3 regions of the Mesobacillus sp. LC4 genome follow, and region 2 is predicted to be linked to each of the others. Evidence: riboswitches for the same ligand, from Rfam matches in the RefSeq annotation. Region 2 holds a riboswitch; each other region holds the start of a gene.

Region 1 (3,261 bases), on a different contig from region 2:
ACACAGATCATGCCGCAGATTTATTCGCGCTTAAAGAACCGGGCTATATTTATTCACGGATACATAATCCGACCGTAACAGCCCTCGAAGAAAAAGTAGCTTTGCTTGAAGGTGGTGTTGGTGCGCTTGCATTATCAAGCGGAATGTCAGCCATCATGATGGCCATCCTGAACATAGCGCATGCTGGTGATGAAATTGTTGCTGCTGGTAATCTATATGGCGGAACTTACAATCTATTTGCTGTCACCCTGCCAAAGTACGGTATAAAAGTCCATCTGGTGGATTCCACTGATCCTGAAAATTTCCGTAGCGCTATTACTCCAAAAACAAAAGCGGTTTATGCCGAAACAATCGGGAATCCAAGTCTCAGGATCCTCGATATTGAAGCTGTGGCTGAAATTGCTCATGAAGCAGGAGTACCACTGATTATCGATAACACTTTTGCGACTCCTTATCTTTGCCAGCCAATAGAACATGGCGCAGATATCGTCGTCCACTCGGCTACCAAGTGGCTGTTAGGAAACGGAACAGTTATGGGCGGAATTATTGTGGACGGAGGGAAGTTTAATTGGAAATCAGCTAAGTTCCCAGGTTTCAATGAACCCGATTCCAGCTATCATAATATTGTCTATAGCGAGGCAATCGGTGCAGCGGCTTATATCGTAAAGGCAAGGGTTCAACTTTTGCGTGACCTTGGACCGGCAATCAGTCCACAGAGTGCGTTTCAATTCAATTTGGGCATAGAAACCTTGCATGTACGTATGAAGGAGCATATCGCCAATACACGGAAAATCGTAGACTATCTTGAGTCGCATCCCGCTGTTACATGGGTCAGCTATCCTGGCCATGAGTCCCATGCTGATAAAAGTCTTGCAGACCGCTATCTTCCAAAGGGAGCAGGGGCAGTCGTCATCTTTGGTATTGAAGGAGGCAGGGAAGCAGGAGCCAAACTAATTAACTCATTAGAATTATGGTCCCATGTCGCGAATGTCGGGGATGCAAAAAGCCTGATCATCCACCCTGCAAGCACGACACATCAGCAGCTGGATTCTGATGGCCTTAAAGCAGCCGGTGTTCCTGAGGATCTAATCCGTCTTTCGGTCGGGATTGAAAATGTGGACGATATCATTGAAGACCTTGAACAGGCGATCGAAAAAGCGACCGGAGTTCCAGGGGTTCCGGCAGGAACTTGACATCCATAAGCTTCCAGTTGATATTTAAGAATAATTTTTATTGACACCCTTTTTCACTCCGTGCTACAATCACACTCGTAACTTAAAACCGATTAGATAATTTAATAGCGTGCTCTTATCAAGAGAGGTGGAGGGAAGTGCCCTATGAAACCCGGCAACCGTCAATAAGCTTTGCTTACTGAAATGGTGCCAATTCACACAAAGCAAATTGCTTTGGCAGATGAGAGAAAGGAATCCACTATTACTATGCCTTTCTGCTCACTTGCAGGAAGGCTTTTATTTTGTCTTTTTTTGAAAAAGTTTTTCGAAAAGAGTTTTTTCGAGAGCATGATCATCTCCGATTAAGAGGCTATTTTCCATTTTAGCTAAAGTTTGAATTTTTTCGGTTAGGGAATGGGAAACTAGATTGATAACCTTCTTAAACATAGGAGATTTAACGGTTTTAATAAGTGTAGAATACTCGGTTGCAAAGAGGGGGAGTCAATTGATCACGATAAAGAATGCCAGAAAAATTTACCCTTCCAATAAAGGGGAGGTTAAAGCGGTAGATGATGTCAACCTTGAAGTCAAGGAAGGCGAAATATACGGAGTCATCGGGTACAGTGGCGCCGGTAAAAGTACTTTGATTCGAATGCTGAACGGCTTGGAGATCCCAACATCTGGTTCTGTGGTAGTAGCCGGAAGGGAAGTTTCCCGGATCAAAGGAGCGGAACTTCGCAAGGCCCGCCAGGAAATCAGCATGATTTTTCAGCATTTCAATCTGCTCTGGTCCAGAACGGTAGCGGAGAATATCGCTTTTCCGCTAGAAATTGCCGGAGTGGCTAAAGCAGAAAGAGAGAAGCGGGTTAAAGAATTGATCACACTTGTGGGACTTGAGGGCCGGGGAGATGCCTACCCTTCTCAGTTGAGTGGAGGCCAGAAGCAGAGGGTCGGAATTGCAAGGGCTCTTGCCAACAATCCTAAGGTGTTGCTTGGAGATGAAGCAACTTCAGCACTCGATCCACAGACGACTGACCAGATTCTTGATTTGCTTGTTGATATAAATAAAAGGCTTGGCCTAACAATCGTACTGATTACTCATGAAATGCATGTTATCAGGAAAATTTGCCATCGTGTGGCAGTAATGGAAGGCGGAAATATTGTTGAAACAGGTCCGGTTTTGGAAGTGTTCAAGAATCCGCAGCAGCCTATTACGAAAAGATTCGTCCAGCAGGTGACAGAACCGGAGGAAACAAAGGAAACAGTTGACCACTTATTGGAGCGTTATCCACATGGCCGCGTTGTTCAGCTGACTTTTGTAGGTGAAGGGACCGAGCAACCGCTGATCACAAACTTGATTCGTGAGTTTTCGATAACGGTCAATATTGTCCAGGGGAAAATTTCTCAGACACAGAATGGGTCATATGGAACTTTGTTCATCCATCTTGATGGTGACGAAAGCGAAGTAGCCAGGGCAATTGAGTATATTGGCCAGCATGAAGTCGGCGTGGAGGTGATTTCCAATGGCTGAAACATTGTTTCCGAATGTTAACTGGGACCGAATGTGGGAAGCGACACTTGAGACACTATATATGAGTGCCATTTCTGTTCTTGCTACCTTCATACTTGGAGCCATCCTTGGCCTGCTGCTATTTTTGACATCGAAGGGCAATATATGGGAAAACAAACCGGTCAATTTAGTATTGAGTGGGGTTGTCAATATTTTCAGGTCCATCCCATTCATCATCTTGATCGTTCTGTTGATTCCTTTTACGAAGTTCATCGTCGGTTCGATGATTGGCGAAAATGCAGCCCTGCCTGCATTGATCATTGGTTCGGCTCCATTTTACGCAAGGATGGTAGAAATCGGCTTGCGTGAGATTGATAAAGGGGTCATTGAAGCAGCAAAGTCCATGGGAGCGAAGACAACGACGATCATTTGGAAGGTTCTATTACCGGAATCGATGCCAGCCTTGGTGTCCGGTATCACGGTTACGGCGATCGCGTTAGTCAGTTACACAGCGATGGCCGGAGTGATTGGGGCCGGCGGTCTTGGAAACCTGGCTTATATGGAAGGATTCCAGAGAAG
Region 2 (3,261 bases):
GGAAGCTGACAAATGAATTGAATGAATCCGTTTCGGTTTTTAAGTTTGATAGATAATTAGTTGAGTACCACAGCGCCTAGCGCTGTGGTACTTTTTTATAATACAACCGGAACTGCAGAATGCCTACTTGGTCGAAAAACTCGTGGATGTGGTCGAAATAATTTAAAAAGTGGTCGAAAAACTCGTGGATTTGGTTGAAATAATTCAAAAAGTGGTCGAAATAATCGTGAATGTGGACGAAATAATTTAAACAGTGGTCGGAATAATTAAATATTTGCTAATATCTTGGTTGGTGAGGATAATATGAATCTTTTATAGGGATAAAATTACGACTAAATAGGGCGCACATGATGAAATCACGTGAATTTGACATGCAGTATCGATTATATGAGTCTATAATAAAATAAAAGAAATAAGATTTATAGTAAGAGACTGCTTTTGGCACCAATTACAGAAGAGAAGGTGAAGTTTTGAAACAGAAGGATTTATTCTTAGCGTTTTTTCGCGTCGGAATCCTGGGATATGGCGGTGGCCCATCTTCGATTCCGCTTGTACATAAGGAAGTGGTAGAGAAATATAAATGGATGGATTCTGATGAATTCGGCGATATCCTTGCTTTAGGAAATGCGCTTCCGGGGCCGATCGCCACAAAAATGGCTGGCTACATTGGCTATCGTGTAGGGGGATTCGTGGGGATGATCAATGCCCTGGCTGCCACAATGATTCCGGCGATTATCCTGATGATCCTCCTCCTGACCGGCCTGAACTCATATAAGGATGAGCCATGGGTGAGAGGAATGGCTGAGGCTGTAGTGCCAGTTGTTGCCGTGATGCTGGCTGTCCTGACATGGGACTTCATCAAGAAGTCAGGTAAATCAAAGCTTGGTTGGGGCTGGACGGCCATAGCTCTTATTGGCAGTCTGCTGCTTCTTCAATTCCTGAATCTGCATCCGGCCATACTGATTTTTGTGTTGCTGCTTGGTGCCTTGCTGAAAAAAGACCCTGCTCCAGCAGAAAGTAAACAATCGGGAGGGGAGCAGCCGTGATATATTTCCATATATTTTTAGCGTTTTTCATTCCGGGGATACTGGGATATGGCGGCGGTCCTGCCTCCATTCCGCTCATCGAAAATGAAGTTGTCGATCGTTATGAATGGATGACAGTCAGCGAATTCAGTGAAGTGCTAGCGATGGGCAATGCCCTGCCAGGCCCGATTGCAACCAAGATGGCAGGATATATTGGCTATGCAGAGGGAGGAATCCTTGGGGCAATCGTTGGGGTATTCGCCACAGTGGCCCCATCCCTCATCTTAATGATCAGCTTGCTCGGATTGTTGATGAAGTATAAAGATTCCCCTCGTGTCAAAAGGCTGACGATCGTTGTCCGCCCTGTCATTGCCGTGCTATTAGGGGTCATGACCTATGATTTCTTTTTTTCATCCTATGAAGGAGTCGGTCTGACACAGACGATCATGATTGGCGGAATCAGTTTTTTGCTGATGGAAAAATTTAAAGTCCATCCTGCCTATGTTATCGCAGGTGCCCTAGTATACGGAGCCCTTGTTTTATCGTAGACAAGGGTTTTACTTTTTTTTAAAAAAATTTTCCTACTCTGTCAACGGTGTAAGCGATATCATGAAAAAATACGAAAAAAACTTTATTGACAAATAAATCAGATAGTCTTAATATTTCAATTATCGAAATTAATTTAATAAGAAGCTTATCAAGAGAGACTGAGGGATTAGGCCCAATGACGTCCGGCAACCTCCTTTATGGAAAGGTGCCACTTCCTACAGAATGTTTTCATTCTGAAAGATAAGTCGTATAGATTTTTACGATGCCTCTTTCTATGAATGAAAGAGGCATTTTTATTTTTAAAAAATCGGGGGTGCATATGATGATTGAAGTGAAAAACCTGGTCAAGGTTTATGAAACGAAGAAAGGTTCGGTAACTGGTGTTGACCATGTTTCATTAAAAGTGGAAAAGGGAGAGATCTATGGAATTGTCGGATACAGCGGGGCTGGGAAGAGCTCTTTGATCCGCTGCCTGAACCTCCTTGAAAAACCGACATCTGGAGAGATACATATTGACGGTGTAGAGCTTACTTCTTTAAGCAAAAGTGATCTGAGAAAAGCGCGCCTGAAAATCGGGATGATCTTTCAGCATTTCCATCTTGTCAGCGCTAAGACGGTGAGTGAAAACATCGCGTTCGCGTTAAAAGCGGCCGGGCTGCCAAAGGCGAAAATCAATGATAGAGTGACAGAGCTTCTTGATATGGTCGGACTTTCGGATAAGAAAGATGTCTATCCGGCACAATTGTCAGGTGGGCAGAAGCAGCGGGTGGGCATCGCCAGGGCGCTTGCGAATAATCCTTCGGTGCTCTTATGTGATGAAGCTACTTCGGCTCTTGATCCAAGCACAACAAAATCGATTCTCTCCTTACTTAAAAAGATTAATAGTGAACTAGGAATCACGATCGTCCTCATCACCCATGAGATGGAAGTCGTCAAGACGATCTGCGACAGGATGGCTGTCATGCAAGATGGGAAAATCATTGAAGAAGGAGATGTGTATGAAGTCTTCGCGAATCCGAAACAATCGCTCACAAAAGACTTCGTCAACTCCATCCTTCAATTCGATTTGCCGGAAAGATTGCTGGAGGAACGTCAAGGAAAGCTCATCAAAATCTATTTCCAGGGTGAGATTGCCGAGCAGGGAGTCATATCTGATGTGTTCCAGACGTACAAGGTTCGCGGCAATATCCTGCATGGGAAGATCGAGTATATTCAGGATATTCCATTGGGAATTTTCATTATGGAGGTTTCGGGAGACCAGCTGGAGATTGACCGGGCGATTGCCTACATAGCGGCAAGGACGAAAAACTTGGAGGTGATGGATGATGCTGCTTGATAGCCTGATTGAACTGTTGCCGGAATTGAATAAAGCATTTTTTGAAACGATTTATATGGTCGGCATCTCCATCTTTGTCGCCATTGTTGTTGGATTGCCAACAGGAGTGCTGCTTTTTGTCACCGACAAAGGTCTGTTCCTGGAAAACCAGCTTTTTAAAAATATTGCCGGCTTCATCGTCAATATGATTCGTTCGGTTCCGTTCATCATCTTATTGATCGCCTTGCTGCCGCTTGCGAATTTGATCGCTGGCACGACAATCGGTCCGACAGCGGCATCTGTTTCGTTATCGGTCGCCGCGATTCCATTTTTTGCAAGAATCGTAGAACAAAGCTTCCGGGAAATCGATAA
Region 3 (3,261 bases), on a different contig from region 2:
ATACTCCGCAGCCAGCTTTTCTCCTAAGAACCTTGCCAGCTCCAGCATGCCGAATTTCCCAGCTTTTGCTTCAGCATCTGGATTGTAGTTTGTATTTGTATTGATATCGTAAGTAAAGATTTCACCTGACTCATTTCTGATAAATTCAATTCCGGCAACATCAATATTGTTTGCTTCTAGCACTCTCTTATATTTTTCAATAATAGGGTCGTTGAACGCTTCAATCACCTGGAATTTTGGCTTTTCTTCAATCTCTTCTCCGACTGGACAGAATAGGTCTCCAATCTGGCAGGCATCTGCCGGGCATAATTCAAAACCTTCAGATGTATCGACCCTCACTGCATAAACAAATTCTCCGCCGACGAATTCACATCTTGTTATATAGCTCTCCGGAGACTGGATATATTCCTGAATGAGCGTGACACCATCCACCGGTTCTTCAAATGCAGGGCCATCAACATATGACTTCAATGCATCAGCCGATTGAAAAAGTTGTACTCCAAGACCCTTTCCTGCGCGGTTATGCTTAGTAATAAATGCTTTCCCTTCGAATTCCTTGGCCGCTTCTAAAAGCTGTTTTTTACCGACAGTTGCAATAGTTCTCGGAGTCTTTACTCCTTGCTTGGCCAGCTCAAGGTATTGCTTGACCTTGCTAACTTCCAGTTCCAGTGCGCGTGTTCCGTTGAAAACTTTGCATCCGTGAGCCTCCAGCCAGGCTAAAACCTGTGCAGTATATTCCGGAGCGAATCGATGGCCTCTTGTGTGAGACGAAGCGCTCATCCTGCTATAAAAAATTCCTTGTGGCGGTTCCTTCGATAAATCAAGCAGTCCTTCGTTGAGATGCCATTCCTCAAATGGAATCCCTAGCTCCTTCAGCCGCTTTGTTAAATGAATTGTCCATTCACTATTTTCATGGATAATATATACCTTGCTCATATTTACTCATCTCCTTATAGTAGTTCAAGCAATCACTTGCTTTCTTTTTGCCTCCACAAGAGGCATAACCTGCTTTGAAAAACGTTCCATTTCTTCGAGTTGCGGTGAAAATTGGAGCAGAAGCAACCCTACCCCCGCTTGTTCATACTGAAGAATTCGCTCGGCGATTTGGTCAGGAGTGCCAATCAAATTCGGCCGTAAACCACGGTTCGATACCGAGTAATCCTGGAGCTGGATTTGCTGTTCAAGCTGGGATTTACTTGTGAAATCCTTAAAGCCGGCATAGGCACTTGATTCTTTTACAGTCGTAATGCATTCCAATTCTGCGATTGCTTCTTCCTCGGTGTCGCGGCAAATGACATAGGCAGCCATTCCGAACTCCGACAATTCTGGATTTGAAGTTGCCGCTCTGCGGACTTTCATGTCTGTTATTTTCTGTTCAATTTCTTCTATTGTCCCGCCATGCATGACATAGGCATCACATTTTTCAACAATCGTCTGTTTTCCCTTTGCACTTTCTCCGCCGGCATAAAGGACCGGATTCGGCCGCTGAACTGGTTTCGGGAACAGCTTCGTATCCTTGAGCTGATAAAACTTGCCTTCATAAGAGAAGGTTTCATCACGCCATAGTCCCTTGAGCACATCTATGAACTCTGTAGTCCTGTCATATCGTTCATCATGTTCGGTAAAAACTCCGCCGTATTGCCTTGCTTCTTCCTCCCACCATGCTGAAACAACATTAAGCGTAAATCGCCCGTTGCTGAGTTGATCAATATTTGCCGCCATTTTTGCCGTGATAGCCGGATTGTGGAAGCCCGGTCTAACCGCTGCCATTATTTCAATTTTTTCCGTTACTGAAGCCAGTGCGGCAGCAGTTGTCCATGCTTCAAGGGAATCGCGCTCTGGCCCTTTTATATCATTCAAATATAATTCGGCAATTAATGTTGTAGAGTAGCCCCATTGTTCTGCTGATTGAATCACTTTCTTTGCATAGTCAAAGGTAGGTGGCATGTTCTCGTCTTCTACATTCCTAAGCCATCCGCCAAATATAGGCAGCCAAAATCCGTATTTCATCTCAATCTCTCCTCTGCTCATAAAATCTCAACTTAACCAACCTGATAAGTTGGTTTTATAAGTAAAACATTAGAGGCTCATAAATAAGCCTCCTAAAAATAAAAAGCTCCCTTCTTCAAGAAGAGAGCCATAGCATACTCTCTTCTCATCTTTCAGACAAAATTGTCCGCAGGAATTGGCACAGTATTCTTTCAGAACCTGTTGCCGAGGTTTCGCAGGGCCTTTCCCTCCACCTCTCTTGATAAGAAGACATAAGTATTAAATTTTAGTTCGTTAAAGTGATAATATTCCAAATTCATTCAAAAGTCAATTCGTTTATCGAAATATTATTATATCCCGACCGGAAACCCAGACAGAAATTTATTTACCCTTTGAGATGCTTCTATCAGTCTATCTGGTGGCTGGACCATGGCAATTCGGACATAGCCTTCGCCTTGTTTTCCAAAAGCATCACCAGGAACGACGGCAATTCCTTCTTCATCAATTAGCTTGAAAGCGAAATCGCGGGATTTCCAGCCGGCAGGAATTTTAGCCCACACAAACATCGTTGCCGGAGAATTTGCCACTTGCCAACCGCTATTCCTGAATCCTGAAACCAAAGCATCCCTTCGTGCTTCATACTGCTTCAGCTGATCCCCGAGAAAAGAATAATCTGAGGTCAGTGCAGCAATTGCTGCTTTTTGAATCGGGTAAAAAATACCGTAATCGATATGTGATTTGAAGGAAGCAAGAATATTGATCACCTGTGAATTCCCAGCGACGTAGCCAATGCGGCAGCCTGCCATATTGAAGGTTTTTGACAATGAGTTAAACTCTACCCCTACGTCTTTGGCACCGTCCACCGAAAGGAAGCTGGTTTTCGGATTCTCATCATAAATCAATTCAGAATAGGCGAAGTCGTGCACCACGAGGATGTTATGTACTTTAGCGAATTCGACCACCTGTTCAAAAAAGCTGCTGTCCGCCAGCGCGGTGACAGGATTTCCTGGATAACTCAAGATCATCATCTTCGACTTTTCTAAGATTTCTAGAGGAATCTCATTCAGCTGCGGCAGATATTGATTTCCCTCCAACAAAGGCATAGGATAGATCGACCCACCGGCAATGGTTACGCTAGCTTCATAGATTGGGTAACCTGGATCCGGAACAAGTACATAATCCCCAGGGTCAATGATTGCAGTAGCCAAGTGCGCTAGCCCATCCTGCGAGCCCATCAGCTGCAAGACTTCACTTTCAGCTTCTAGCTCAACA

The links. Region 2 has a riboswitch for S-adenosylmethionine ahead of AB5I83_RS21070 (methionine ABC transporter ATP-binding protein). Riboswitches for the same ligand answer to the same signal wherever they lie in the genome.
Region 1: linked by a shared signal. The riboswitch ahead of AB5I83_RS10260 (methionine ABC transporter ATP-binding protein) and the one ahead of AB5I83_RS21070 (methionine ABC transporter ATP-binding protein) in region 2 are both predicted to bind S-adenosylmethionine.
Region 3: linked by a shared signal. The riboswitch ahead of AB5I83_RS17325 (LLM class flavin-dependent oxidoreductase) and the one ahead of AB5I83_RS21070 (methionine ABC transporter ATP-binding protein) in region 2 are both predicted to bind S-adenosylmethionine.

What each region holds. Positions count from the first base shown of each region.
Region 1 covers NZ_JBGCUB010000002.1:801,960-805,220, forward strand. Annotated here, with positions in the region: gene AB5I83_RS10255 (O-acetylhomoserine aminocarboxypropyltransferase/cysteine synthase family protein) at 1-1,193, shown strand, start outside; SAM riboswitch class I at 1,306-1,420, shown strand; gene AB5I83_RS10260 (methionine ABC transporter ATP-binding protein) at 1,678-2,703, shown strand; gene AB5I83_RS10265 (methionine ABC transporter permease) at 2,696-3,261, shown strand, end outside.
Region 2 covers NZ_JBGCUB010000009.1:102,399-105,659, reverse strand. Annotated here, with positions in the region: gene AB5I83_RS21085 (methyl-accepting chemotaxis protein) at 1-56, shown strand, start outside; gene AB5I83_RS21080 (chromate transporter) at 471-1,046, shown strand; gene AB5I83_RS21075 (chromate transporter) at 1,043-1,573, shown strand; SAM riboswitch class I at 1,717-1,821, shown strand; gene AB5I83_RS21070 (methionine ABC transporter ATP-binding protein) at 1,897-2,910, shown strand; gene AB5I83_RS21065 (methionine ABC transporter permease) at 2,900-3,261, shown strand, end outside.
Region 3 covers NZ_JBGCUB010000005.1:343,169-346,429, reverse strand. Annotated here, with positions in the region: gene AB5I83_RS17330 (ATP-grasp domain-containing protein) at 1-936, opposite strand, end outside; gene AB5I83_RS17325 (LLM class flavin-dependent oxidoreductase) at 961-2,010, opposite strand; SAM riboswitch class I at 2,153-2,258, opposite strand; gene AB5I83_RS17320 (LL-diaminopimelate aminotransferase) at 2,340-3,261, opposite strand, start outside.